Regions from separate parts of the Nocardia sp. NPDC001965 genome, predicted to be linked through region 1. Evidence: riboswitches for the same ligand, from Rfam matches in the RefSeq annotation. Region 1 holds a riboswitch; each other region holds the start of a gene.
What was found. A riboswitch is a leader RNA that binds a small molecule or an ion and turns the genes downstream of it on or off. The one in region 1 is predicted to bind S-adenosylmethionine.

Region 1 (7,781 bases):
TCTGGATGGTGAGCTTCTTCAGCCGCTCGTGCCGTACGGCCGGGAAACTCAGCTGTTCCGAACCCCGGACCACGATCTCGGTGAGTTCGGGGAATGCGTTCAACAGACCGGTGAGCTGTCCCTGATAGATCCAGGAGATCTCGTTCTCCTCCTGGGTGATATCGCCGAGGAACAGTGCGCGCAACGCCGGGAACCGGTCGCGGGCGGCCACCAGTCGTTCCAGTACCGCGTTCACCGGTTCCTCCGGGTCCTCTTCGATATCGACCCAGGACCCGACCACGAACGCGCGGATCCGGGTGGTGTCCACGAGTTCGAGGAACCGGTCGAACAGATCCGTCCAGGAGACTTCCGAATCCCAGCCGATCCGGCCCACCCGCCAGGCCACCGATTCCACCGCGGGATGGTCGAAACTCGCGGTATCGGCGTGTTCCGGTTCGGCGAGGCGCTCGGGAAAGTCGAATACCGGCAGGCCGCCGAATTCGGACAGGTGGTCGTCGTTGATCATCGAGTGTGCCTTTCCGCGGCCGGGCCCTCCCCGGGTGTCGCGATGGTTCTACCAAGACCGGCCGACACACGCGCAGTGTGTGCGCCGCTCATTCACCGCAGGAGACGAAACGCCATACCGACCCGTCGTCCTCGACATCGTCCTCGGCGTCGCCGGGGCCCAGATCCAGATCCACTCCCGCCGGTTCCAGCGTGCTCCGCAGCCGGTCGCGGATCGCTTCGCTGAGGTAGTTGTAGTGCAGGTCCAGCCGTTTCAGGTGGGTGAGCGGTTGCCCACCGAGCAGAGCCGACGCCCCGGTATCGGTGAGCACGCCCATCGACAGATCCAGGGTTTCCAGCCGGGCGAGCACCGCCGCCGCGGCGAGCGCGGCGCAGATATCGTCCTGGATCTCGCTGTTGCGCAGGCCCAGATGCCGTAGCGCGGGCAGCCGGTCCCCGGACAGTATCGGCGCGAGGTCGGCGATCTCGCCGTCGCCGCCGTACTCACCTGTCCCCAGCCACAAGTCCAGGCTTCGCAGGGCCGGGAGATCGCTCGCGGCGATACCGCGCAGCACGGCGCGCGACGTCCCGCCCGACTGGACCGTGAGCGATTCCAGGCAGTGGTGGGCTGTCGGCTCGAACGCCAGGCCGTCGCTGCCGCGGATACCGAATTCTCGAAGTGCGGGAAAGGCGTTCAGCAGTTCGCCGGCCGGGCCGGATCCAGGAGATCTCGTTCTCCTCCGAGGTGATATCGCCGTGGAAGAGCGCACGCAGTTCCGGCAGCCGGTCGGCCGCCGCCGCGATCGCCTCGATCACCGGTTCGCCACCGCTGTGCGGATGCGCGGCCCGGGTCACCCAGTGACCGACGATCAACGCGCTCACCCGGTGGCTGTCCACTGTGTCCAGGAAGGCGGCGAACACCTCGGCCCAACTGTGCCTACTCGTCCAGGAGCCGACGCTGATCCGCCAGGCCACCGCGTCCGCCGCGGGTAGCTCGGACCGCGGTGTACCCGCCGCGTGCGGAAAATCGAACGCGGGCAGGCCGCCGAGTTCCGCGAGATGCTTTCCGATTGCCATGACGTCCTCCGGGGCGTAGCGACAACGAGAAGGTTCTATCAGCGGTGGGTGACCGGTCGGGAACGAGCGGTGCAGGCTCCCGGGCGCGCGAGGCCGCCGGCCCCGAACCTGTCGGTGTGCGGCGTTATGTTCCCGGCAGCACGGCACGAGATTGCCGTAACGGGAGGAAATCACATGTATCGCCAGGGAGATGTCCTGATCGTCGGGGTCGCCGAGAACGAGGTGTCCGAGGCCGCGGCGGCGTGGCAGCCGGCCCGCCGGGATGCCCGGGGCCGGATGGTGCTCGCGCTCGGTGAGGTGACCGGGCACGCCCACGCTGTCGCCGCGCCGGGCACCCTGTACCCCGAACCGCACCGCTCGCACACCATGGTTCTGCATCTGCCCGAGGGCGGCCGCCTCGTGCACGAGGAACATTCCGCGATCACCCTGCCGAAAGGGTGGTACCGCGTGGTCCGCCAGCGCGAGTACGTACCCGGCTCGGTACGCATCGTCGCGGACTGACCCGGCCGGTGGAACGACGAGAAGACAGGACCGATCGAACTGTGAGCGAATTGGCCGAATGGCGGGCTCTCGCCGCCGTGACCGGCCCGGGCGACCGGGCAGCCGCCGAACGAGGGGTGCGGCTCGCCTACGAACGGGCCGGTCTGCGCGCACCCGAGCGGATCCTCTGGGCCCGTTCGCCGTTGGCGGCGGTGCGCATGCTGTCGGCGGCGGAACTGTCGCGCGAGGCCGGTGCCTCGGTGCGGGAGCGGGTGCGCAGCACCCCCTGGGCCACCGAGCGCGACCGTCTGCACACCGAACTGGGCGCCCGTGAATTCGCCGGGCACTGGCAGTCCACCGGAGCGGGGCTCTGGGAACTGATCGAACCCGTGGTGGGCCGGATCCGGGACGGTGTGGTCGCCGCGATCGCCCCCGGTTCGGCGGCACCGGCCGACGAACCGGGGCTCGCGGAGCAGGCGGAGCAGGCGGAGCAGGCGGAGATCCGGGCGCGGCTGTTGTTGTTGGACGCGGTGCTGGGACAGCACGACGCGGCCTGGTTGTGTGCCTTCGATACCGGCGCGGGTACACCGCTGGAAGGGCTGGCCGCGGTGGCGCGCGAGGCGGGATGGTGGTGGCCGTACGAGAACCTCGTCGTCATCAGTGAACGACCCACGGCGCTGTATCGCGACGAAGCCGGCCGCCTGGACCGAGCCGACGGCCCGGCAGTGGGTTACTCCGACGAGTTCGCACTCTACGCGTGGCGGGGCATGCCGGTGCCCGGTGAATTCCTCGCCGAGCTCGCTTCGCTCACCCCGGACCGGATCCGCGGCGAGGAGAACGCGGAGTTGCGCCGGGTGATGCTCGAGTTCTACGGATACGACCGGTACCTGTCGGAATCCGGTGCCGAACCCGTGCAGCGCGACGAGACCGGAATCCTGTGGCGGATCCCGCTGGCCGATGACGAGGATGTGGTGATGGTCGAGGTGGTGAATTCGACGCCCGAACCCGACGGCGCCAGTCGCACCTACTGGCTGCGGGTACCGCCGACCACGCGGACCGCTCGAGAGGGTGTCTCCTGGACGTTCGGCGTCACCGAAGCGGACTACGAACCGCTCGTGCAGACCTGACCCACCGGATCTGGAACAATCGCCCTCGTGACCGACGCCGCGACTGGAACCGACGACGATCCCGGCACCGGCAACCGTTGGGCCGGTTTCCTCCGCTGTCATCTGCCGATGGTCGTGGTTGCTGTGGTGGCGCTGATCGCCGTGGTGTTCGTCGCGCAGGATCGCTGGCGGCGTGGCGCCTTCTTCTTCGGTGGTGCCGCCCTCATCGCGGCCGCGTTCCGGTTGTGCCTGCCGACGGTTCGGGTCGGTCTGCTGGCCGTCCGCAGCAAACCGTTCGATGTGGGTGCGCTGACGTTGCTGGGCGGTGCGATCGTCTTCCTCGCCGCGACCATCAACACCCTGGGCGTGGGCTGACCGGTCCCGTCCGGACCGACCGGGAATCAGCGTCCGGCGCGCGCCAGGTTCATCGTCTGGACCAGCAGTTTGCCGATGGCCGCCGCTTCGGTGAGAAAGGCGTCGTGGCCGTCGCGGGAGTTGATGACCTCGAAATGTCGGCAACCGGGCAGCCCGTCGGCCAGTTCCTGTTGCGTGTGCAGGGGGTACAGCCGGTCGGAATCGATACCGCCGACGATGCACGGCACCTCGGTGGCGGCCATCGCGGCCTCGATACCGCCGCGGCCGCGGCCGATATCGTGCCGGTTCATCGCCTCGCTCAGCAGTACGTACGTTGCCGGGTCGAAACGCCGCCCCAGCTTCTCGGCCTGGTACTCGAGGTAGCTCTGCACCGCGTAGCGACCACCGTTGCGCGGATCCTCACCCTCCTGCGCGCTGTTCGCGAACCGGCTGTCCAGCTCGACCTCGGTGCGGTAGGTGAGGTGCGCGATCCGGCGTGCGATACCCATACCGGCCATCGGTGCGCGACCGGTGCCGTGATAGTCGCCGCCCTGCCAGTCCGGGTCGCCGGTGATGGCCGCGATCTGGGTGCTCTGGGTGCCGATCTGGTCGGCCGTGGCGCGTGGGCCCACCGCGAGGATGAGCGCGGCGGCCAGGCGTTCCGGCGCCAGCAGCATCCATTCGAGGACGCGCATACCGCCCATCGACCCGCCGACGGCCGCGGCCAGCCGGGGCACACCCAGCAGATCGAACAGTTTCAGCTCCGCGGTCACCTGATCCCGGATGGAGATCTCCGGGAAACGCGAACCCCACGGCGCGCCGTCGGATGCGAGCGAGGCCGGACCGGTGCTGCCCTGGCAGCCACCCAGCACATTGGTGGCGACGACGCACCATTCGTCGGTATCGATCGGCGCGCCGGGGCCGACCATCCCGTTCCACCATCCGGCCTGTGGATGTGCGGCGGTGGGCTCACCCGCGACATGGGAGTCGCCGGTGAGCGCGTGCTCGATGAGCACGATGTTGTCCATGGCCGGAGACAGCTCACCCCAGCGCTGCACGGCCAACCGGACCTGTGGCAACCGGGCGCCGCTCTCCAGGGTGAGTTCGCCGATATCGATATGGCCGAGGGTGCCGTCGGCCGGCGGCAACTGGGCCACGGGCCGCGCCGTGGTCGGTTCGGTACTCACCTTCACGCGCGGACTTCCGCGGAACCGATGGCCGGTGATGTCCGGAACGTATGAATGGCCGCCGTGGGGCCGGGGGTACGGGTGCCGAGGACGCCGAATGCGACCGACCGTGTCCGGCGGGTCGCTCCGGCAACGGTCGCAGCGGCGAAGCTGTGATCGGTCATATCGTGCTCCAGAAAATGGGGGATTTCTCGTCGAATCGTGAGAACGCCGCTATCAACGCGACCAGCACCGGCACAAATCGACAACCTCCTGACGTGCGCTTGCTCCCGGCTCTCGGAAGCCCGGTCATCACCCGGAGCACCCCACCGCAGCAGGAGGGTTGCCGGCCAGCGAGCCGGGGCTTGGCGCTGGCGCTCATGACCTGCCGAATATGGTAGCCGGGCGCCGATACGGATCGAAATCGGCATACGGGCCCACCGGGTAATCTTGTGGTGCGATTCACCCATGTGAGATCTCACGACCGGGGCTGGCTGCACCGTGAGACAACCACTAGCAGTACGCTCGTCTTGGTTACACCAGACGTCTCGTGGACAACGCGGGATGTATACGTTGTCTGTTGAACAGCTGGGGTCCGCTCACAAGCGTGTTCGCCTGGCCGTGCAATGAGGGCACCAGTCTTAGGAGGACACGAAGATCCATGTCCAAGATCAAGGTTGAAGGCACCGTCGTCGAACTCGACGGCGACGAGATGACGCGGATCATCTGGCAGTTCATCAAGGACAAGCTGATCCACCCGTACCTCGACGTGAACCTCGAGTACTACGACCTCGGCATCGAGTACCGCGACAAGACCGACGACCAGGTCACCGTGGATGCCGCCAACGCCATCAAACAGCACGGTGTGGGCGTGAAATGCGCGACGATCACCCCCGACGAGGCCCGGGTCGAGGAGTTCGGCCTCAAGAAGATGTGGCGTTCGCCGAACGGCACCATCCGCAACATCCTCGGCGGCACCATCTTCCGCGCGCCGATCATCATCTCCAATGTTCCGCGCCTGGTCCCGGGCTGGACCAAGCCGATCATCATCGGCCGCCACGCATTCGGCGACCAGTACCGCGCCACCGACTTCAAGGTCTTCCAGGCCGGCACCGTCACCCTCACCTTCACCCCGGAGGACGGCAGCGAACCCATCGTGCACGAAGTGGTGCAGATGCCCGAGGACGGCGGCGTCGTCATGGGTATGTACAACTTCAAGAAGTCCATCGAGGATTTTGCGCGCGCCTCCTTCAACTACGGGCTGCAGCAGAACTACCCGGTCTACATGTCGACCAAGAACACCATCCTCAAGGCCTACGACGGCATGTTCAAGGACACCTTCGAGGAAGTGTTCGAGGCCGAGTTCAAGAGCCAGTTCGAGGCGGCCGGCCTCACCTACGAGCACCGGCTGATCGACGATATGGTCGCCTCCTCCATGAAATGGGAGGGCGGTTACGTCTGGGCCTGCAAGAACTACGACGGCGACGTGCAGTCCGATACCGTCGCGCAGGGCTTCGGCTCGCTCGGTCTGATGACCTCCGTACTGCTGACCCCGGACGGGCAGACCTGTGAGGCCGAGGCCGCGCACGGCACGGTCACCCGGCACTACCGCCAGCACCAGCAGGGCAAGCCGACCTCGACCAATCCGATCGCGTCGATCTTCGCCTGGACCCGCGGCCTGGAGCATCGGGGCAAGCTGGACAACACCCCCGAGGTGATCGGTTTCGCGCAGACCCTCGAGGACGTCGTCATCAAGACCGTCGAGGGCGGGCAGATGACCAAGGACCTCGCGGCGCTGGTCGGTGGGGATCAGGGCTACCTGACCACCGAGGAGTTCCTGGCGGCACTGGACGCCAACCTGGCCCGCGCGCTGCGCTGAGGTGTCGATCGGCGTCGTTTGCGGCGCCGGGGAATCGATGCCGTGAGGTCTCGCTGTCAGCCCTACGAGGTGCGGTATGTGCTTCGAGGACCGGCGGCGGGACCTTTGTGCTGTTCCGGGGAGTTCGCCGCCGGCCGCTCCGACCCCGCCGGGAGCGTGGCTCTTCCGGCCGGGGCGGGTGGCGCCGGGGGCCTCTGTTCAGTCGACCGTGATCGGCTGCGCCGGATCGAGGGAGTAGCCGGTCACGATCACTGGAGCGCACTCCGATTGTCGATCACTGCCGCGTAGGCGAAGATGCCCTGTGCTGATAGAGCCGCATGGGTGGACGTGCGAATCGATCTCGGATCGTGCGATTAGTGTTGGCTGTCTTCTCGATTCCCCGGCGAGTACCGGATGATCGAGGGCGTGGGCCGCGCGATCGGGACTGTGACCAAGCGGCTGGGCGCGGCGATCATCGATGCGGGCGGCGAGATCGTTCGCCGCTATCACGGGACTCGTGCGGGGGCCGGCGTCGATATGTCGACGAAGAACGAAGTCGACGTTCGCGGTGCGGGCGATATCGATGAGCCGAACCGAGACGCACGGCCCAGTGCGGCGGGCGGAGGGGATCGAGTGGCGGGATCGCCGGCGCATCTGATGTCGGTGGATGAATTCACTGCCCGCTTCCTCGCTGCCGATCGTTCCGGTGATCCGGTGATCCGGTGATCCGGTGATCCGGACACCGGGGTACATGTCGGCCGAGGGGAATGCCGATACGGATCTCTTCGAGTATCCCGACGGCTTCGAGGTGGTGTGCAAGTACGACCTGACACCGGGGCAACAGTCCGCCGAAGTCCTCGTCGCCGCTGTCGGCCGGGTGGTCGGAGCTCCGGTCGCCCCAGTGGTCGCGGGAGAAGGCGGCAGCGTGATCATGCAGCGGCTGCCGGGGCGTGCTGTGTCCGGTACCAGAACCGACCCGGGTGCCCGCGCTGCGATGGAGGCGATCAAAGACAGCCCCGGCGCACGAAAACTCGGCTTGCTGGATGTTCTGACAGGCAATTGGGACCGCCCCGGCAACTGGCTGCAGGACGGTGACCACGTCTATGGATTCGATCACGCGGAAGCGTTCCACCGAAACCTCGATGTCGACCCCCGTTCGAATCCGTTCGCGAGCCACTACGTGGAATCGGCGCCACCCGGCTCGCCTCGATGGGTCGAGTGGAAGCCGAATGATCTGAGCCGGGCCGAACTGGACAG
Region 2 (7,781 bases), on a different contig from region 1:
TGCTCCGCGTGCATCGGATTCGAGACGATCTTGATCCGATCGGCGTCGCCGATCAGCGGGATCGCGTTCTCGATGTTCTCCCGGGTGGTTCGCGAGGTGGTGTCGAGAGCGACCGGACCGCCGTACCCGCGCGCCGACGCATAGTCGGCCATCAGCTCGGCTTCGGTCTTTGTGCCGCCGACGGCACCACCGCAGAACACCATGCGGCTGTCGCGCCTGTCATCGAGGGAACGCAATGCGGCACGCACCCGCCACCGGTTGAGCGCGTTGACCGTCGGTGCGACGTTCCGACAGCCCAGCACGACGATCACCTCGTTCGGCCCCGTCGCGGATCCGAGGCACCGGCGCGAGGACCGCCAGTTCACCCACTCGCCCCAGCCGAGAACGACGGCACCGGCGACCGAGAGAATCCGTGAGGTCCGCACAACGAGACAGATCATAGCGGTGCCACCGTCGTTCAGCCCGTGACCGGTGCGGGGATGTCACCGGGGCTCTCGGGCGGCCGGTCACCGGCGAGACGAACGGTGGTGATCCTCAGGAAGAGCTGCACGAGCGGGCCCATCACCACCGCGATCAGCACGGTTCCGAACCCGACCGTCCCACCCAGGAGCCATCCGATCGTCAGGACGATCACCTCGATACCGGTGCGTACCATCCAGATCGGCTTGCCCGTCACACGTACCGCGCCCGTCATCAGGCCGTCGCGCGGCCCCGGCCCGAACCGGGCACCCAGATACACCGCGTCGAACCATGTCAGCATCATCACCCCCACGGCGTAGCAGAGCAGCCGCTGCGGCAGCGTTGTCGGCGTGGGGAGCGCGACCGCGGCCAGATCCGCGGCGGTGCCGACCAGGACGACGTTCAGCACGGTCCCCAGTCCCGGAAGTTCGCGCAGCGGGATCCAGAACAGCAGTACGACGACAGCGATGAGGTTGGTGGCCCGGCCGAACGTCAGTCCGGAATGCAGCGATACTCCTTCGGCGAGGATATTCCAGCTGGAGGCACCCAGCGACGATTCGACCAGCAGGGTGAGCGATACCCCGTACCCGACCAGGCCGAGCAGCAGCTGCGCCAGTCGCCGGATCTTCTTCTCCGCACGCAACTGTTCGACGGCGTTCATGCGGCGCGCGACGAAATGGCCGGTGTTATCGGCTCGGCGCGTAACGGTCATCGTTCTCCCTTGCTGCGATCCGGTACCCCGGGCGACCCCGCGGTACTCGATCTTGCTCGGGATCCGCTCCGGCCGAAATAGCCAGATGGGAGAGACCGGACCCCTCGGGGCCGGATGCCGGTGGCTGCTGCGGGCGATCTCAGCCGCTGTCGGCACCGTATTCGCGGACGACGCACAAGTACTCGGTGATGGCATCGCGGTTTCGCTCGAGACAGCGGATCCGTTCGTCCATCCGTTCCCGTTCGCCCTCGAGCGTCGCCAGCATCTCCGGCGTGGCATCCGGGAAATAGATGGTGCGCGGTTTGTCCAGGCACGGCAGGATCTGTTTGATGATCCGGGTCGGCAATCCGGCGTCGAGCAGACCGCGGATCTGCAGGACACGGTCGACGAACCGGTCGTCGTAGCTGCGGTAACCGTTCGCGCACCGCTGGGCAGCGATCAGGCCCTGTTCCTCGTAGTAGCGCAGCAGCCGGCGTGACGTACCGGTGCGTTCTGACAGTTCGCCGATTCTCATCCCACCGACCTCGAGAGCAAGACTTGACCTTCACATCTATGTGAAGCTTCGACGATAGCCGAATGGACAACGAACTGTTCGAGTACAGCGCCATCGTCGACCGCGACCCGATCCGGTGGCCGGACGACGCCCGAGTGGCGTTCTATGTGGGTCTCAATATCGAGCACTATCAGGTCGACCTGCCCTCCACCAGTATCTTCGCCGGTACGGCAGGACAGGTCCCCGATCCGCTCAACTACGGCTGGCGCGACTACGGGCCCCGGGTGGGATTCTGGCGGATCCTGGAATCGCTGGACCGGCACGGCGTCCGGGCCAGCGCCCTGCTCAATTCCGATGTGGTGGAACGCTATCCGCGAATCATCGAAGCGGGCCGGCAACGCGACTGGGCCTGGCTTGCCCACGGCCGGAACAACTCGGTGCTCCAGGCCGAGATCCCGGCCGCGGACGAGCGCGCCTACCTGGCGGAAGTCCTCACCACCATCGAACGCGGCACCGGGAAGCGCCCGCGCGGCTGGATGGGGCCGGCGCTGTCCGAGAGTTTCCGGACCCCGGAACTGTTGCGAGAGCTGGGCGTCGACTACGTCCTGGACTGGACCAACGACGATCAGCCCTATCCACTCCGTGTTCCCGGCCTTCTCAGCGTCCCCTACTCGGTGGAATTGAACGACAACACCCTGTTCCTCGGCACCGGGCTCACCGGCCCCGATTTCGTCCGGATCGTCCGGGACCAGCTCGACCGGTTGTGGGCAGAATCCGCGGCGGGCGGCCGCGTACTGGCGCTGGCGCTGCATCCCTTCGTCACCGGGCAGGCGTTCCGGGCGCGGTATCTCGACGAGGCACTCGCCCATATCGTCGAACATCCCGGTGTGTGGGTCACCACCAGTGACGAGATCGCGGCACACTACGCGGCCACCCACGACAACGGGAAGATCAGAAGTACGTCCCGCTGAACGGATGCTCGTCCACCTCGAACAACGCGTCCGCGGCGGCCGCGGCGCCGGGCCGGTGCTCGGTGACCCGGCCCGCCAGCGCCAGATGCCGCCAGCGGGTGCCGCCGAGATAGGCGGCGGCCAATGCGGCGATATCGGCGGTGAGGTCGGCGGGCTCGTCCACCACACGCACGCCACCGGCCTCGATCCGGTAGGTGCCGGTATTGGCGGTCAGGATCGGGTCGGTGACCGCGACGACCACCGGCGGACCGGGGCGGTAGGCGCGGCGGGTCAGCGCGGCCGGCACATCGATCAACCGCAACCACGTCTCATCCCGGATATCGGTGACCCGCAACGCCCGTTCATCGGTCAACAGATGCCGGAGCGGAGCGTCGGGCGCGGTCGCGCTCAGCACCACCGCGTCGACGATATCGGCGCCGAGCAGATGCCGGACCAGACCGATATAGGCGTCCGGGGTCGTCGCGACCAGATCCTCCACGACCACCGTCCGGCGGGGGCCGCGCGTCCATTCGGGAGTTTCGGCGGCACGGTAACGGACGAACCCGTCCTCGGCACCCGCCTCCCCGTGCACGGCGACGTGACCGTGCCCCCGCAGCAGTTCCTGGAGCCGCCACCAGTACGGCGGACGATCGATCGCGCCGGTCCAGGTCACCGCCGCGGTGGCATAGATCTTGGCGGCGGCCTCCCAACTGTCGGCCGGTGCGACCAACCGGACCGGACCGCCCGCGGGCACGGTCTCGCGGAAGCGAGCCCGATGCACATCGATCTCACAGCGGGCCGAGGACCCGGCGACGCCGTACCCGAATCGCTCGTAGATTCCGCCCTGGGTGGCCCGCAGCGAGGCCACGACCTCTCCGCGCGCGGCGATCTCGTGGAGCTGCCGCCGCAGCAGCGCGGTCGCGATGCCCTGTCGCGTATGGGTGGACAGGACCCCGACATGGGTGACCGCGGCATGCGGTAGCCGATCCCCGCCCGGCGCCACCAGCCAGCTGGTGTAGGAGTTGACCGTCCCCACCAGCGCACCCGCGACGCGCGCGCCGAGGGTGCGGCCCGGTTCGTTCAGCGAATCGCCGATCTCCGCCGACAACGGCGGAATGCCGACCATCGCGGTGCGGAACACCTGTTGGGCGGTGTGCAGATCCGCCGGGTCGGTCAGTATGTCGATATCGACAGGCATAGCGGTCACTCCGGTGCTGGGTCGGGTTCGATGCGGATCTCCGGTCGAGTACATCCGCCCCATCCGGTGCCGCCGCTCGTCATATCGGGCGCAACGCTAGATCGTGCACGGGGCCGCGCCCGGTGCCGCATCCGCCGTCAGACCCGGGCGGGTCTCCGGTACCGGATCCCACCGTCCTTCGGTGCGGGCGTACTCCCAGCGCGGCCCACACGCGACCAGAGACCGCACCGCGTCGAGCAGCCGATCGATATCGGCGGCGGTGGTGCCGAGTCCGATACTCGCGCGCAACGCGGCGTCGATACCGAAACGGGCCAGCAGCGGATGCGCGCAGAAACGGCCGTCGCGCACGCCGATCGCATGTTCCGCGGACAGATAGGCCGCGACCCGGCCCGGTTCGAAGCCGGCGACGGTGAAGGCCACGATTCCGACGCAATCGGGGCTGTCGGCCCAGATCCGCAGGCACCGGACACCGTCGATGCCCGCCAGTCCGCTACGCAACCGGTGGGTGAGCGCGCACTCGTGCTCCTCGGCGGAGTCCGCGAGTCCGGTGAGCGCGTCACACGCCGCGGCCAGCGCCGCAGCGCCCAGTACATTCGGTGATCCGCCCTCGTGCCGGTGCGGAGCGAGCGCCCATGCGGCGCCGGCCGTGGTGACCTCGGTGACCGCGCCACCGCCCGCCAGATACGGCGGTGCCGCATCGAGCCAGTCCCGGCGCCCGGCCAGCACCCCGGCGCCGAACGGCGCGTACAACTTGTGCCCGGACAGGGCCAGATAGTCGATGCCCGTGGCGCACAGATCGATACGCCGGTGCGGTGCCAGTTGCGCGGCGTCCACCACGATCCGCGCACCGTGGCGATGCGCGAGCGCGGTCAGTTCGGCCAGCGGGAGCAGTTCACCGGTGACATTCGACGCGCCCGTCACCGCCAGCAGCGCGGCGGGTTGCGCGCCCAGTTCGGCATCGAGACGGCCGATGGTGGCGGCCAGCGAATCGGCCGCGGACACCACCCGGCGGCCGCGGCGGGCCCAGGGCAGGAAATTCGCGTGATGTTCGATATCGAGTACCACGGTGTCACCGGGCACACAGCCGGCCAGCAGATTCAGCGCATCAGTGGTGTTGCGGGTGAACACCACCTCCTGGTCGACGGCGCAGTGCAGAAAATCGCGCACCGTTTCCCGGGCGGTCTCGTAGCACCGGGTGGAGATCCGCGACGCGTAGCCCGCGCCCCGATGAACACTCGCGTAGTACGGCAGCAGCCCCGCGACCCGGTCGGCCACCTCCCCGAGTGCCGGGGCGCTGGCCGCGTAGTCGAAGTCGGCGTAGGCGCGGGTACCGCCCTGCACCAGCGGAACCTGCAGATCGCCACCGGATACCCGGGTGCGGGCGCAGGTGGGGTCGAGTACAGCGGTCATCATGTCATCCCTTCGTGGAGGGACTCCGGATCGCGAGTGAACGGAGTCCGCGCTTGCCGCGCTCGGTCGAGCGTCGGCCAGGTCGTCACCCGGGGCACCCCACCGCGGAGGAGGGTTGCCGGCCAGCAAGCCGGGGCTACACGCTGGCACTCATGACCTGGTGCGAGGTTGTCAGACGTCCTCCGGCTTGTCAACTCGCACTCGCGTGCTCCGCGTCCGCGGTTCGCGGCGACTCCACGTGTTCCGTTCCGGCCTCGAACCGACCGGCACGGCCACCAGGCCCGTATCCGCGTGCCGGATACGGGCCTGAAACGTCCGGAGGCGCGCCGGTCGACGGCCGCGCGAATCGCTCACGAGCCGTAGAACGGATCACCCTCGACCGATTCCGACCGGCGGCCGTCCACGCCCCGCGGGATATCGCCCTCGATCGTCACCCGGTAGAGCACCCGGTCGTGCCCGAGATGCCCGGCATCCGGGATGGCCAGATGCGCGGTCGCCCGGTTGTCCCAGAACGCCACACTGCCCGGTTGCCAGCGGAATCGGACGGTGTACTCGGTCCGCGTCGCCTCTTCCCAGAGCGCATCGAGCAGATGCGAGCTCAGGCGCGGCCCGAGATTGCGGATGTTCTTCGCCCGGCGGGTGAAGCCGGGACTCACGAACAGAGCCCGCTCACCGGTTTCCGGATGCACCCGGACCACCGGGTGGAAGGTGCGCAGCGGATTGCTCTCAATTGCCTCGGCCCGGCTGCTGCGCCGGACGGCGCGATTGTCGAAGGTGTGTTCGGCGTTCAGGTTGTCCAGGAAATCGCGCAGTTCGGCAGGCAGGTTCTCATAGGCCGCCACAAGATTCGTCCACGCGGTGTCCCCGCCGTAGGGCGGCAGGATATCGGCCCGCAGGATCGAGAAGGCGGGCGGATTCACCAGAGCGGTGACGTCGGTATGCCAGCTGCTGTCATAGGAAGTGCGTTTACGCCCGTACTGCACGTCGTAGCGACGGCTGTCGATCGGCAGGATCTCGGGAAATCCCTCCGGCGGATTGTCCTCGTACGGATGGGCCGGGGTCACCTTGCCGAATCGGCGCGCGAATGCGATCTGTTCCGCATGCCCGATGGTCTGGTCGCGGAAGAACACGACCTTCCACTTCAGCAGTGCCTGCCGTATCTCGGCGATCACTTCGTCGGACAGCTCCTGGCCGAGGTCCACACCGGCGATCTCGGCACCGGTGTACCCCGACTGTGGCAACACGGTGATCGCCGGTGTCACGGAAATAGGTTCTGTCGCTGAAATTGTCATCGGAAACCACCGCCTGATTCGCCCGGAGAAGATTGCGACGCAAGGCTATGCCCGGCCCGGTGGATCACCTGCCTATTGGGATCGGCAAGATTTTCTGCACCATCGGTCGAGCTCGTCTTCAATCTCTCTCGGCGATCGCGAATTTCGAATCATCGTGATCCGGTCCGTAGCCCGGAAAGCAGATCCGGCGCATTGTTCTCTTCGGATGCCCACCCCCGCGCCGACCGGATGCCTGCGCGCTCCCCGCACGATCCCCGAACGGAGACCATCATGTCCTATCGCGGACTGTTCCCCGGCATCGGCTGCACGGAACAGGCCGGCACGGGAATTCCCGGCTCGCATCCGGCGCGGTCCGGCGGCCGCGCCGTCTCGTTCGATCAATTCCGGGAAACAGCGCGACCGGCGCGGTCCGGCGGCCGAGCGATGCCGAATGTGGTGCCGAGTTCCGATCCGCATTTCACCGTCTATCCGGAATCCACTGTCCGGCAGCGATTCGCGCTGCCCGGGGCTCTACCGGTCGGCTGACCGTACACCGCAATCGAACAGGAGCCGCCCGAATGGCCGAATATCTCTGGTACATCCCGAATCAGGTGACACCCGGGCATCGCGGTGACGCGGTAACCGCCGACCACAACAGCCTGGAGACATTGACCGCCCAGGCGAGGGCGCTCGAAGATCACGGCTGGCGGGGCGCGTTGATCGGTACCGGCTGGGGCAGGCCGGACACCTTCACCGTCGCGACCGCGCTCGCGTCCCGGACCACGACCTTCGAACCACTGGTCGCGATCCGGCCCGGCTACTGGCAGCCCGCCCACTTCGCTTCCGCCGCCGCGAGTCTCGACCATCTGACGGGCGGCCGGTTGCGGATCAATATCGTCTCCGGCAAGGACGATCTCGCGGCCTACGGCGCGGCCGAGGAGGACCAGGCCGACCGCTACGGCCGCACCCGGGAATTCATCCAGCTGGTCCGCCGGCTGTGGACCGAGGAAAATGTCACCTACCGGGGCGACCACTATCAGGTGACCGGATCCACCGTCACGCCGCGGATCGAGGTACGCGCGGACCGGCCACATCCGAAATTCTATTTCGGTGGTGCGTCGGCTGCCGCCGAGCGGGTGGCCGCGACCGAGGCCGATGTGCAGTTGTTCTGGGGCGAGCCGCTGGCCGGAGTGCGCGAGCGCATCGACCGGTTGCGCGCGTCGAGTAACGATCTCGGCCGTGCGCTGCCGCCGCTGGAATTCGGTCTGCGGATCACCACATTCGTCCG
Region 3 (7,781 bases), on a different contig from region 1:
ACCTACTCGTTCGAAGCGATCACCACCGCGATCCGGTTGGTCGAACGGGGGGCGCGGTTCATCGCCACCAACCCCGACCCCACCGGCCCGTCCCGCGACGGTGTACTACCCGCGACCGGTTCGGTGGCCGCCCTGATCACCCGCGCCACCGGCCGCGACCCCTACTACATCGGTAAACCGAACCCGCTGATGATGCGTTCGGCGCTGCGCCGGATCGGCGCCCACTCACAGACCAGTGTGATGGTCGGTGACCGGATGGATACCGATGTGATCTCCGGAATGGAGGCCGGAATGCGGACCATCCTGGTGACCTCGGGTATCTCGACGAAGAAGTCGGTCGAGCACTACCCCTACCGGCCCACCGTGGTGCTGAACTCGGTCGCCGAACTGGTGGGCCGGGTCCGTACGCCCTTCACCGACCCGATGCCACACCCGACCTGACCGACCCGACTCCACACCCGACCCGGTCGGCCCCGATCCCGAACTGATCGGAGCGGTCCGCCTCCACCACCCGCCTATGTCTCCTCGACCAGGAGAACCGCCCCACCCGGCCTGCTCAGCAGGAGTCCGTTGCCTCAGGGACGGTTTCCCGAGCCACCGTCGTGCCCCCGCGTCGCGGCACCTCCTCCGGGCCTGCCACAAGGCGGGGTCGACAGGGCCCGCACGCCCCCCGCCGGAAGCGGAGCCCACCACAAAGGCGGGGCCCGCCCCGGTTCTGGAGCGACGGAGCGGGGGAGCGAAGCGGAGGAGTGCAGGAGTGAAGAACCGGGGTCACGAGGGCCCCGCCCCGCGGCGCCCGAGGCGACGCCGTGGATACAGAACCGGGGTCACGAGGGCCCCGCCCCGCGGCGCCGGAGGCGACGCCGTGGATACAGAACCGGGGTCACGAGGGCCCCGCCCCGCGGCGCCGGAGGCGCCGCCGAAATTACAGCGCGTTGTCCAGGTCGCCCAGCAGGTCCTCGATGTCCTCGAGGCCGACCGAGATCCGTACGACACCGTCCGACAGCCCGATGCCCGCGCGGCCTTCCGGGCCCATCGCCCGGTGGGTGGTGGTGGCCGGGTGGGTGATGAGGGATTTCGCGTCGCCCAGGTTGTTGGATATGTCGACGATCCGCAGCCCGTTGAGTACTTCGAAGGCCCGCTTCTTGGCGTGATCGGCGGCGGCCTTCAATTCGAAGGTCACCACGGTGCCGCCGCCGCTCATCTGTTCGGCGGCCAGGGCGTATTGCGGATGCGATTCCAGGAACGGGTAGCGGACCCAGCTCACTGCCGGGTGTTCGTCCAGGTAGCGGGCGATCCGCAGCGCCGAATCGGCGGATTGCCGGACCCGCAGCGGCATGGTTTCCAGTCCTTTGAGCAGCGTCCAGGCGTTGAACGGGCTCAGCGCGGGACCGGTGTGGCGCATCAGCGTCTTGACCGGGCCTTCGATGTAGTCGGAGCTGCCGAGGATCGCGCCGCCCAGGACCCGGCCCTGGCCGTCGATGTGTTTGGTGCCGGAGTAGACGACCACGTCGGCGCCGAGTTCGAAGCCGCGTTGCAGTAGCGGGGTGGCGAACACATTGTCCAGCACCACCTTCGCGCCTGCGGCGTGGGCGAGTTCGCAGACTTTGCGTACATCGACCAGGGTCTGCATCGGGTTGGCCGGGGTTTCGAAGAACACGGCGGCGGCGGGTTCGGCCAGGGCGGTTTCCCACTGGTCGAGATCTTCACCGTCGACGAAGACCGTCTCCACACCCCAGCGCGGCAGGATTTCGTTGCACACCACGAAACAGGATCCGAACAGGCTGCGGGCGGCCACCAGCCGGTCGCCCGCTTTCAGCAGCGCACCGAGCGCGACGAACACGGCCGCCATGCCGCTGGCGGTCGCGAAACAGGCTTCGGCGCCGTCGAGCAGTCGCATCCGTTCCTGGAAGGTGCTCACCGTGGGGTTGCCGTAGCGGGAGTACACGTAGTGCGGGTTGTCACCGGTGAACGCGGCCTCGGCGGCTTCGGCGCTCGCGTAGACGAAGCCGGAGTTCAGGTAGAGGGCCTCGGATGTCTCGTCGAATCCCGACCGGCTCAGTCCGCCGCGCACGCCCAGCGTCGCCGGGCCGACTCCGTCGGGGAGCGGGCGTTCGAACGAGCCGCCGCCGATCACGACTGCCGCCAGGGCAGGCCGTGGGCGCGCCAGCCGGCGCCGCCGCGGTGCCCGAGTTCGTCCAGCGGTCCCTCGAAACCTTCGCTGATGTTGTAGGAGGGGCCGATTCCCGCCGCGGTGGCGGCGTCGGCCGCATGGGCCGAACGCTGGCCGGAGCGACAGAGGAAGAGCACAGGCGCGTCGGCGGGGCGGTCGACCAGCGCGCTGCGCAACTGGTCGACGAACCGGTCGTTGCGGGTGCCGGTGCCGTCGACCCATTCCACCAGCAGCGTCGGCTTCGCGATCGCGCTGGTGTCGGGTACTCCGACGAACTTCCACTCGGCTTCGGTCCGCACGTCCACCAGGACTGCGTCCGGGTTCTCGGTCAGCAGTTCCCATGCCTGCTGTGGGCCGATATCCCCTGCGTAACTCATACGTGGCACCTCCTGCGAATCCGCACTTGCCGCATCCGATCGATGCGTGCCCGGTCGTCACCCGGAGCACCCCACCGCGGAGGAGGGTTGCCGGCCAGCGAGCCGGGGCTTGGCGCTGGCACTCATGACCTGATTCATGAGATTAGCCCGGTCCGGCCCGGCCGTGTCAAACCTCGGTTGACGCTCCGGGCGAGATCATTCCACCGGCTGGTTGCACACCAGCCATTCGTCGTCGGAGTGGAACAGCCACCAGGTCGCGGTCTTCTCGTCGCCGTCGACTGTGCTGGTCACTTCGATGGTCGCCGTATCGCCGTTGATCTGCACGGGGCCGAATCTCGTGATCTCGATGTCGTTTCCGGTTTCACCGGGTTTCAGTTGTCCGGCCAGGGGTGAGCGGGCGGGAACGAAACCGGGGCACACCGCCTCGCGCGGTGGTTCGGCACCGTAGCGGCTGCTCGTCTGGGCGAAGTCGCGTACTGCTCCGGCGATCCGGTCGGAATCTGTGACATTTTTCTCAACGGGTGCCACCAGCCCGGCGATCAGCACACCACCCAGGATCAGGGCCGCGACCACCGCGGCCACGATGAACGGGGTGATCGAACGCGGTCGTTCACCGTCGCCCGGTTCGGTGCTCGCGTGCTCGTCGGCTCCTCCGGCATCGCTCATACCGACGATCATCCCTGGTCCCCGGATCGGTTCGTGCTCGCACCCCGATAGAATCGGGGGCGAGGTGGGTATCGCAGTACAGCGCTACCCGCGTGGACGTGGGACGACGAACGGTGACCAGCCGCCCGCGAACGGCGCGATGTAGGTGCATACGGGCCGCGCGTCAAGTTAGCCTAAGCTAACAACAACGCCAGTGATTCTTTCGACCGATAAGGGTGCGCGTAACAGATGACCGAGCAGAAGGAAGCGAACCGCCCGCTTCGGATCGCGATCGTCGGAGCCGGGCCGGCCGGTATCTATGCCGCCGACGCGTTGATGAAATCCGATGCAGACGTCTCGATCGATCTGTTCGAGCGGATGCCCGCCCCGTTCGGGCTGATCCGCTACGGCGTCGCTCCGGACCATCCGCGGATCAAGGGAATCGTCACCGCCCTGCACAAGGTGCTGGACAAGGAGCAGGTGCGCCTGCTCGGCAATATCGACTACGGCACCGATATCACGCTGTCGGATCTGCGCCGCTTCTACGACGCGGTGATCTTCTCCACCGGCGCCAACGCCGACCGGGCACTGCCGATCCAGGGGATCGACCTGGACGGTTCCTACGGTGCGGCCGATTTCGTGTCCTGGTACGACGGTCACCCGGACGTGCCGCGTACCTGGCCGCTGGACGCGGAGAAGGTCGCCGTCCTCGGCGTCGGCAATGTCGCGCTCGATGTGGCGCGCGTGCTGGCCAAGACCGGTGACGAGCTGCTGCCGACCGAGATCCCGCCGAACGTGTACGCGGGCCTGAAGGGCAACAAGGCCGTCGAGGTGCACGTGTTCGGCCGCCGCGGCCCGGCGCAGGCCAAGTTCACTCCGCTGGAACTGCGCGAACTCGACCACTCCCCGACGATCGAGGTCATCGTCGATCCGGAGGACATCGATTACGACGAGGGTTCGGAAGCCGCGCGTCGGCATTCCAAGCAGGTCGACATGGTTGCCAACACCCTCGAACAGTGGGCCATCCGCGACCAGGGTGACCGCCCGCACAAGCTGTTCCTGCACTTCTTCGAATCTCCCGCCGAGATCCTCGGTGAGGACGGCAAAGTCGTGGGCCTGCGCACCGAACGCACCCAGCTCGACGGCACCGGCAATGTCAAGGGCACCGGCACTTTCAAGGAATGGGACGTGCAGGCGGTATACCGGGCTGTCGGTTACCTGTCCCAGAACATCTCCGAACTGCCCTTCGACGACCAGGCCGGGGTCATCCCGAACGAGGCCGGCCGGGTCCTGGTCGACGAGAACGCCGACGGCGCGGCCCGCTACCTGCCCGGTACCTACGTGACCGGCTGGATCAAACGCGGTCCGGTCGGCCTCATCGGCCACACCAAGGGCGACGCGAACGAAACGGTCGCCTGCCTCGTCGACGACAGCGCGAATTTCGCACCCGCCGAGAACCCGGAGCCCGAGGCCGTACTCGAGTTCCTGGAGGGCCGGGGTATCCCGTTCACCACCTGGGCCGGCTGGTACCGGCTCGATGCGCACGAACGGTCGCTGGGCGAGCCCGAGGGCCGCGAGCGGGTCAAGGTCGTCGAGCGCGAGGACATGTTGCGCGCCAGCGAACCGCACAAGGTCTGAACTGTGGCCGGCTCCTCCCGGTCCATGGTTGGGAGGAGCGAATGTCCCCACATCTCAGGCATGCTGTAGCAGTGTTCGACGCCCATGTGCACATCATCGATCCGCGTTTTCCGCTGATCGAGAACGAAGGCTACCTGCCGGAGCCCTATACCGTCGCCGACTACCGGCGACGGATGGCCCGGTTCCGGCCTTCCGGTGGCGCGGTGGTGAGTGCTTCGTTCCAGGGCAACGACCAGAGCTATCTGCGGGCGGCCCTGGCCGAACTCGGCCCCGGTTGGGTCGGGGTGACGCGTCTCGATCTCGACGCCACCGACGCCGAGATCCTCGACCTGCACGAGGCCGGAGTGCGCGCGGTCCGGTTCAATCTCAAACGCGCTGCCGCCGATATCGCGAGCATGACCCGGCAGGCGTTGCGCGCCCATGAACTGGCGGGCTGGCATGTGGAGATCTATGTGGACGGCCAGATGCTGGCCTCGCTGCAGCCGGTGATCCTGAAACTGCCGAAGGTTTCCGTCGACCACCTCGGAATGTCCCGGGAGGGTTTGTCGTATCTGCTGAACCTGGTCGATCGCGGGGCGCGGGTGAAGGCGACCGGTTTCGGCCGGGTCGATATGAATATCGCCACGGCGCTGCGCCGGATCCACGCGGTCAATCCGGAGGCATTGATGTTCGGCAGCGATCTTCCCGGTTCCCGCGCCGGCCGGCCGTTCCGGGAATCCGATGTGGAATTGATCTGCGATGTGGTCGGCACGGATATGAACGCGGTGCTCGAGGACAATGCCCGCGCGTTCTACGGTCTGCCCGCGATCGATCGGACCGCCGAGGATCCCACTCCCACACTGCCGCTGTTCGTTCCGCCGCGCGCCGAACGCCCATCGGCGCACGACGGGACAACCCGGCCGCTGCCCATTGTCCAGAAACGACCCGGCCGGGGCTGACGGCGACTTCTTCGCGGTGGGGGCCGATATACTTTCCCGCGCGAATTGGTGCACTGAGCACATCGCATTACCCTTGTTGCGGTGAGCGGCGCTTGGCGATCGGCATTCGACCACCTCGCCGACCGGCTCAAAGATGCGGTCGGCCGCGTCGCCCGGGTACTGCACAGCGATATCTCCGATCGTGCCGTCCATCCCTCGAACTCGGCGGCCGATATGTTGTCCGGCCGAAATGAAGCGGCCGCCGATCTACTCCTCGGGAGAATGGGCGGCGCGGACCGAACGATCGACTCGGGTGATCACGCCGGAATGGTATCGCTGCTGAACGAGCGGAGGCCCTTGGTCGAGGCCATAGAAGGCCGAGGGAGGAAGCTTTTCGGGCACAATGTGAGTATCGCCCGATACGATACACCCCGCGGTGGCCGGATCTGGTACAGCGCGCAGGAGCATTCAAAGGATCCGGGACATCAGCAATATTCTTTGATTCGGCGCGTTTTCGAGATATTCGTGAACGAGCCGAACGGTCGTCGGCGGATTGCGCTCAATGAGCAGAATGCTTTTTCCGACGACATGGTGCGCGGACCGGATCTGGACGAGGCGGTCCGGCAGCGCGGCGACCATCTTCATATCCGGGCGCTTGCCGCTCATCACGGGATCCGGGGTGAGCTGGGCGATATCGAAATCGCGGAGTTCGTGACCACTGTCGACCCCGGACGGGAACGGCTGCACCATCTGTGGTACTTCCTCAACAAGGTGAAGCATATGCACAGACAGGAAACGCCCCCGGCGCCCGAGGAGATCATCGCGGAACTCCGGAAATTTACGTCCAAGCTCGATGCTGATCTACGGGCTACCGGAGGATGGCCCAATGCCGACGGCCCGCAGCGCTTGACCTATGACGATCTGACTTCGTGGTACGAGGAGTATTTGGGCGAACCTTTCGACCCGACCCGGAATCTCGAAGATATTCTCAATCCGAATTTGATGGACACTTCCGATCCGGTGAACGAGATCCTGCGGTACCGGAACAATGTGCGGGACATCAGGATAATGGACGATATCGCTGACTGGAGCCGAAAGGGATACGACGTCTTCATGGGTCAGGGGGCCAGTCATTACGGCATTCAGAAGGAATTTCTGGCGCAGCGATACGGTCAGCCCTTGATATATCGGCCCGGGCAGATGAGCGGAAACATTCCCGCCGGCATCGGGGACGTGGCTCGCGCTGATATCCGCCGGGGCATCGCCGCGGTCGAGAGCAAGATCGCAGCAGCGGAGAATCCGATCGACCGCGCGCTGTTATCGGAGGAACTGCGTACGTTGTCATACGAGTCGGCGCGGTAACCATGGGTGTGGCCGGCCGGTCACACCGCGATGGCGCCGATCACCCATACCCCGCTCGCCAGTAGTGCGCCCAGCAGCTCCACCAGGATCGAGAGCCCGACACCTTTTATCGCGTGCTTGCTCGACGCCCAGGCCTGCCGGTTGTCCGGGAGGCGCTGCAATTCCGAGAGATAGACGCCCACCACGAAACCCACGAACAGGCCGACGACGGGTATCACGAAGAACCCGGCGATACCGGCGAGCCCACCGAGCAGCAGCGTGCGGTTCGGTACGCCGGCCTCCTTCAGTTTCTGCCCGGGCCAGGTGTATTTCACGATCCCCGAGATGACCAGCAGAACGGTGCCGATCGCCAGTACGGTCCACGCCGTGGCCCCGCCGGTGACGAACGCCCAGACCGCGATCGCCCCGAAGATCAGGATCACCCCCGGCAGAATCGGCACCACGATCCCCACCAGGCCGATCAGGATCACCAGGCCGACAACGATTTCTCCCCATACGCTCACAGCACCAAAATAGCCCGAATCGGACAACGCCGCCGGATCGTGTGGGCTCACGCGCCGAAGCGTGAAATGGCCGCGTCCGGAGCCCGTGTGCGGCCGATGAGTTCACGCGGTACAGACGACGCCGGACCGGGCTTCGGCGGCGGTGACCGGCCGGACTCGCGTCAGG

Region 2: linked by a shared signal. The riboswitch ahead of ACWCPQ_RS01865 (aminotransferase class V-fold PLP-dependent enzyme) and the one ahead of metX (homoserine O-acetyltransferase MetX) in region 1 are both predicted to bind S-adenosylmethionine.
Region 3: linked by a shared signal. The riboswitch ahead of ACWCPQ_RS13345 (rhodanese-like domain-containing protein) and the one ahead of metX (homoserine O-acetyltransferase MetX) in region 1 are both predicted to bind S-adenosylmethionine.

The regions. Positions count from the first base shown of each region.
Region 1 covers NZ_JBSFDZ010000032.1:50,182-57,962, forward strand. Annotated here, with positions in the region: gene ACWCPQ_RS29035 (STM4015 family protein) at 1-505, opposite strand, end outside; gene ACWCPQ_RS29040 (hypothetical protein) at 594-1,253, opposite strand; gene ACWCPQ_RS29045 (hypothetical protein) at 1,735-2,061, shown strand; gene ACWCPQ_RS29050 (DUF6745 domain-containing protein) at 2,103-3,167, shown strand; gene ACWCPQ_RS29055 (DUF3017 domain-containing protein) at 3,276-3,521, shown strand; gene metX (homoserine O-acetyltransferase MetX) at 3,548-4,693, opposite strand; SAM riboswitch class IV at 4,942-5,052, opposite strand; gene ACWCPQ_RS29065 (NADP-dependent isocitrate dehydrogenase) at 5,328-6,545, shown strand; gene ACWCPQ_RS29070 (hypothetical protein) at 6,939-7,250, shown strand; gene ACWCPQ_RS29075 (hypothetical protein) at 7,255-7,781, shown strand, end outside.
Region 2 covers NZ_JBSFDZ010000001.1:394,379-402,159, forward strand. Annotated here, with positions in the region: gene ACWCPQ_RS01840 (YdcF family protein) at 1-440, opposite strand, end outside; gene yczE (membrane protein YczE) at 458-1,171, opposite strand; gene ACWCPQ_RS01850 (MerR family transcriptional regulator) at 1,311-1,685, opposite strand; gene ACWCPQ_RS01855 (polysaccharide deacetylase family protein) at 1,748-2,635, shown strand; gene ACWCPQ_RS01860 (GNAT family N-acetyltransferase) at 2,616-3,812, opposite strand; gene ACWCPQ_RS01865 (aminotransferase class V-fold PLP-dependent enzyme) at 3,909-5,222, opposite strand; SAM riboswitch class IV at 5,267-5,380, opposite strand; gene ACWCPQ_RS01870 (TauD/TfdA dioxygenase family protein) at 5,573-6,514, opposite strand; gene ACWCPQ_RS01875 (hypothetical protein) at 6,785-7,039, shown strand; gene ACWCPQ_RS01880 (LLM class flavin-dependent oxidoreductase) at 7,072-7,781, shown strand, end outside.
Region 3 covers NZ_JBSFDZ010000007.1:87,758-95,538, forward strand. Annotated here, with positions in the region: gene ACWCPQ_RS13335 (HAD-IIA family hydrolase) at 1-441, shown strand, start outside; gene ACWCPQ_RS13340 (O-succinylhomoserine sulfhydrylase) at 926-2,137, opposite strand; gene ACWCPQ_RS13345 (rhodanese-like domain-containing protein) at 2,134-2,550, opposite strand; SAM riboswitch class IV at 2,568-2,680, opposite strand; gene ACWCPQ_RS13350 (Rv0361 family membrane protein) at 2,746-3,216, opposite strand; gene ACWCPQ_RS13355 (FAD-dependent oxidoreductase) at 3,445-4,833, shown strand; gene ACWCPQ_RS13360 (amidohydrolase family protein) at 4,905-5,771, shown strand; gene ACWCPQ_RS13365 (hypothetical protein) at 6,033-7,112, shown strand; gene ACWCPQ_RS13370 (DUF456 domain-containing protein) at 7,133-7,615, opposite strand; gene ACWCPQ_RS13375 (TetR/AcrR family transcriptional regulator) at 7,777-7,781, opposite strand, start outside.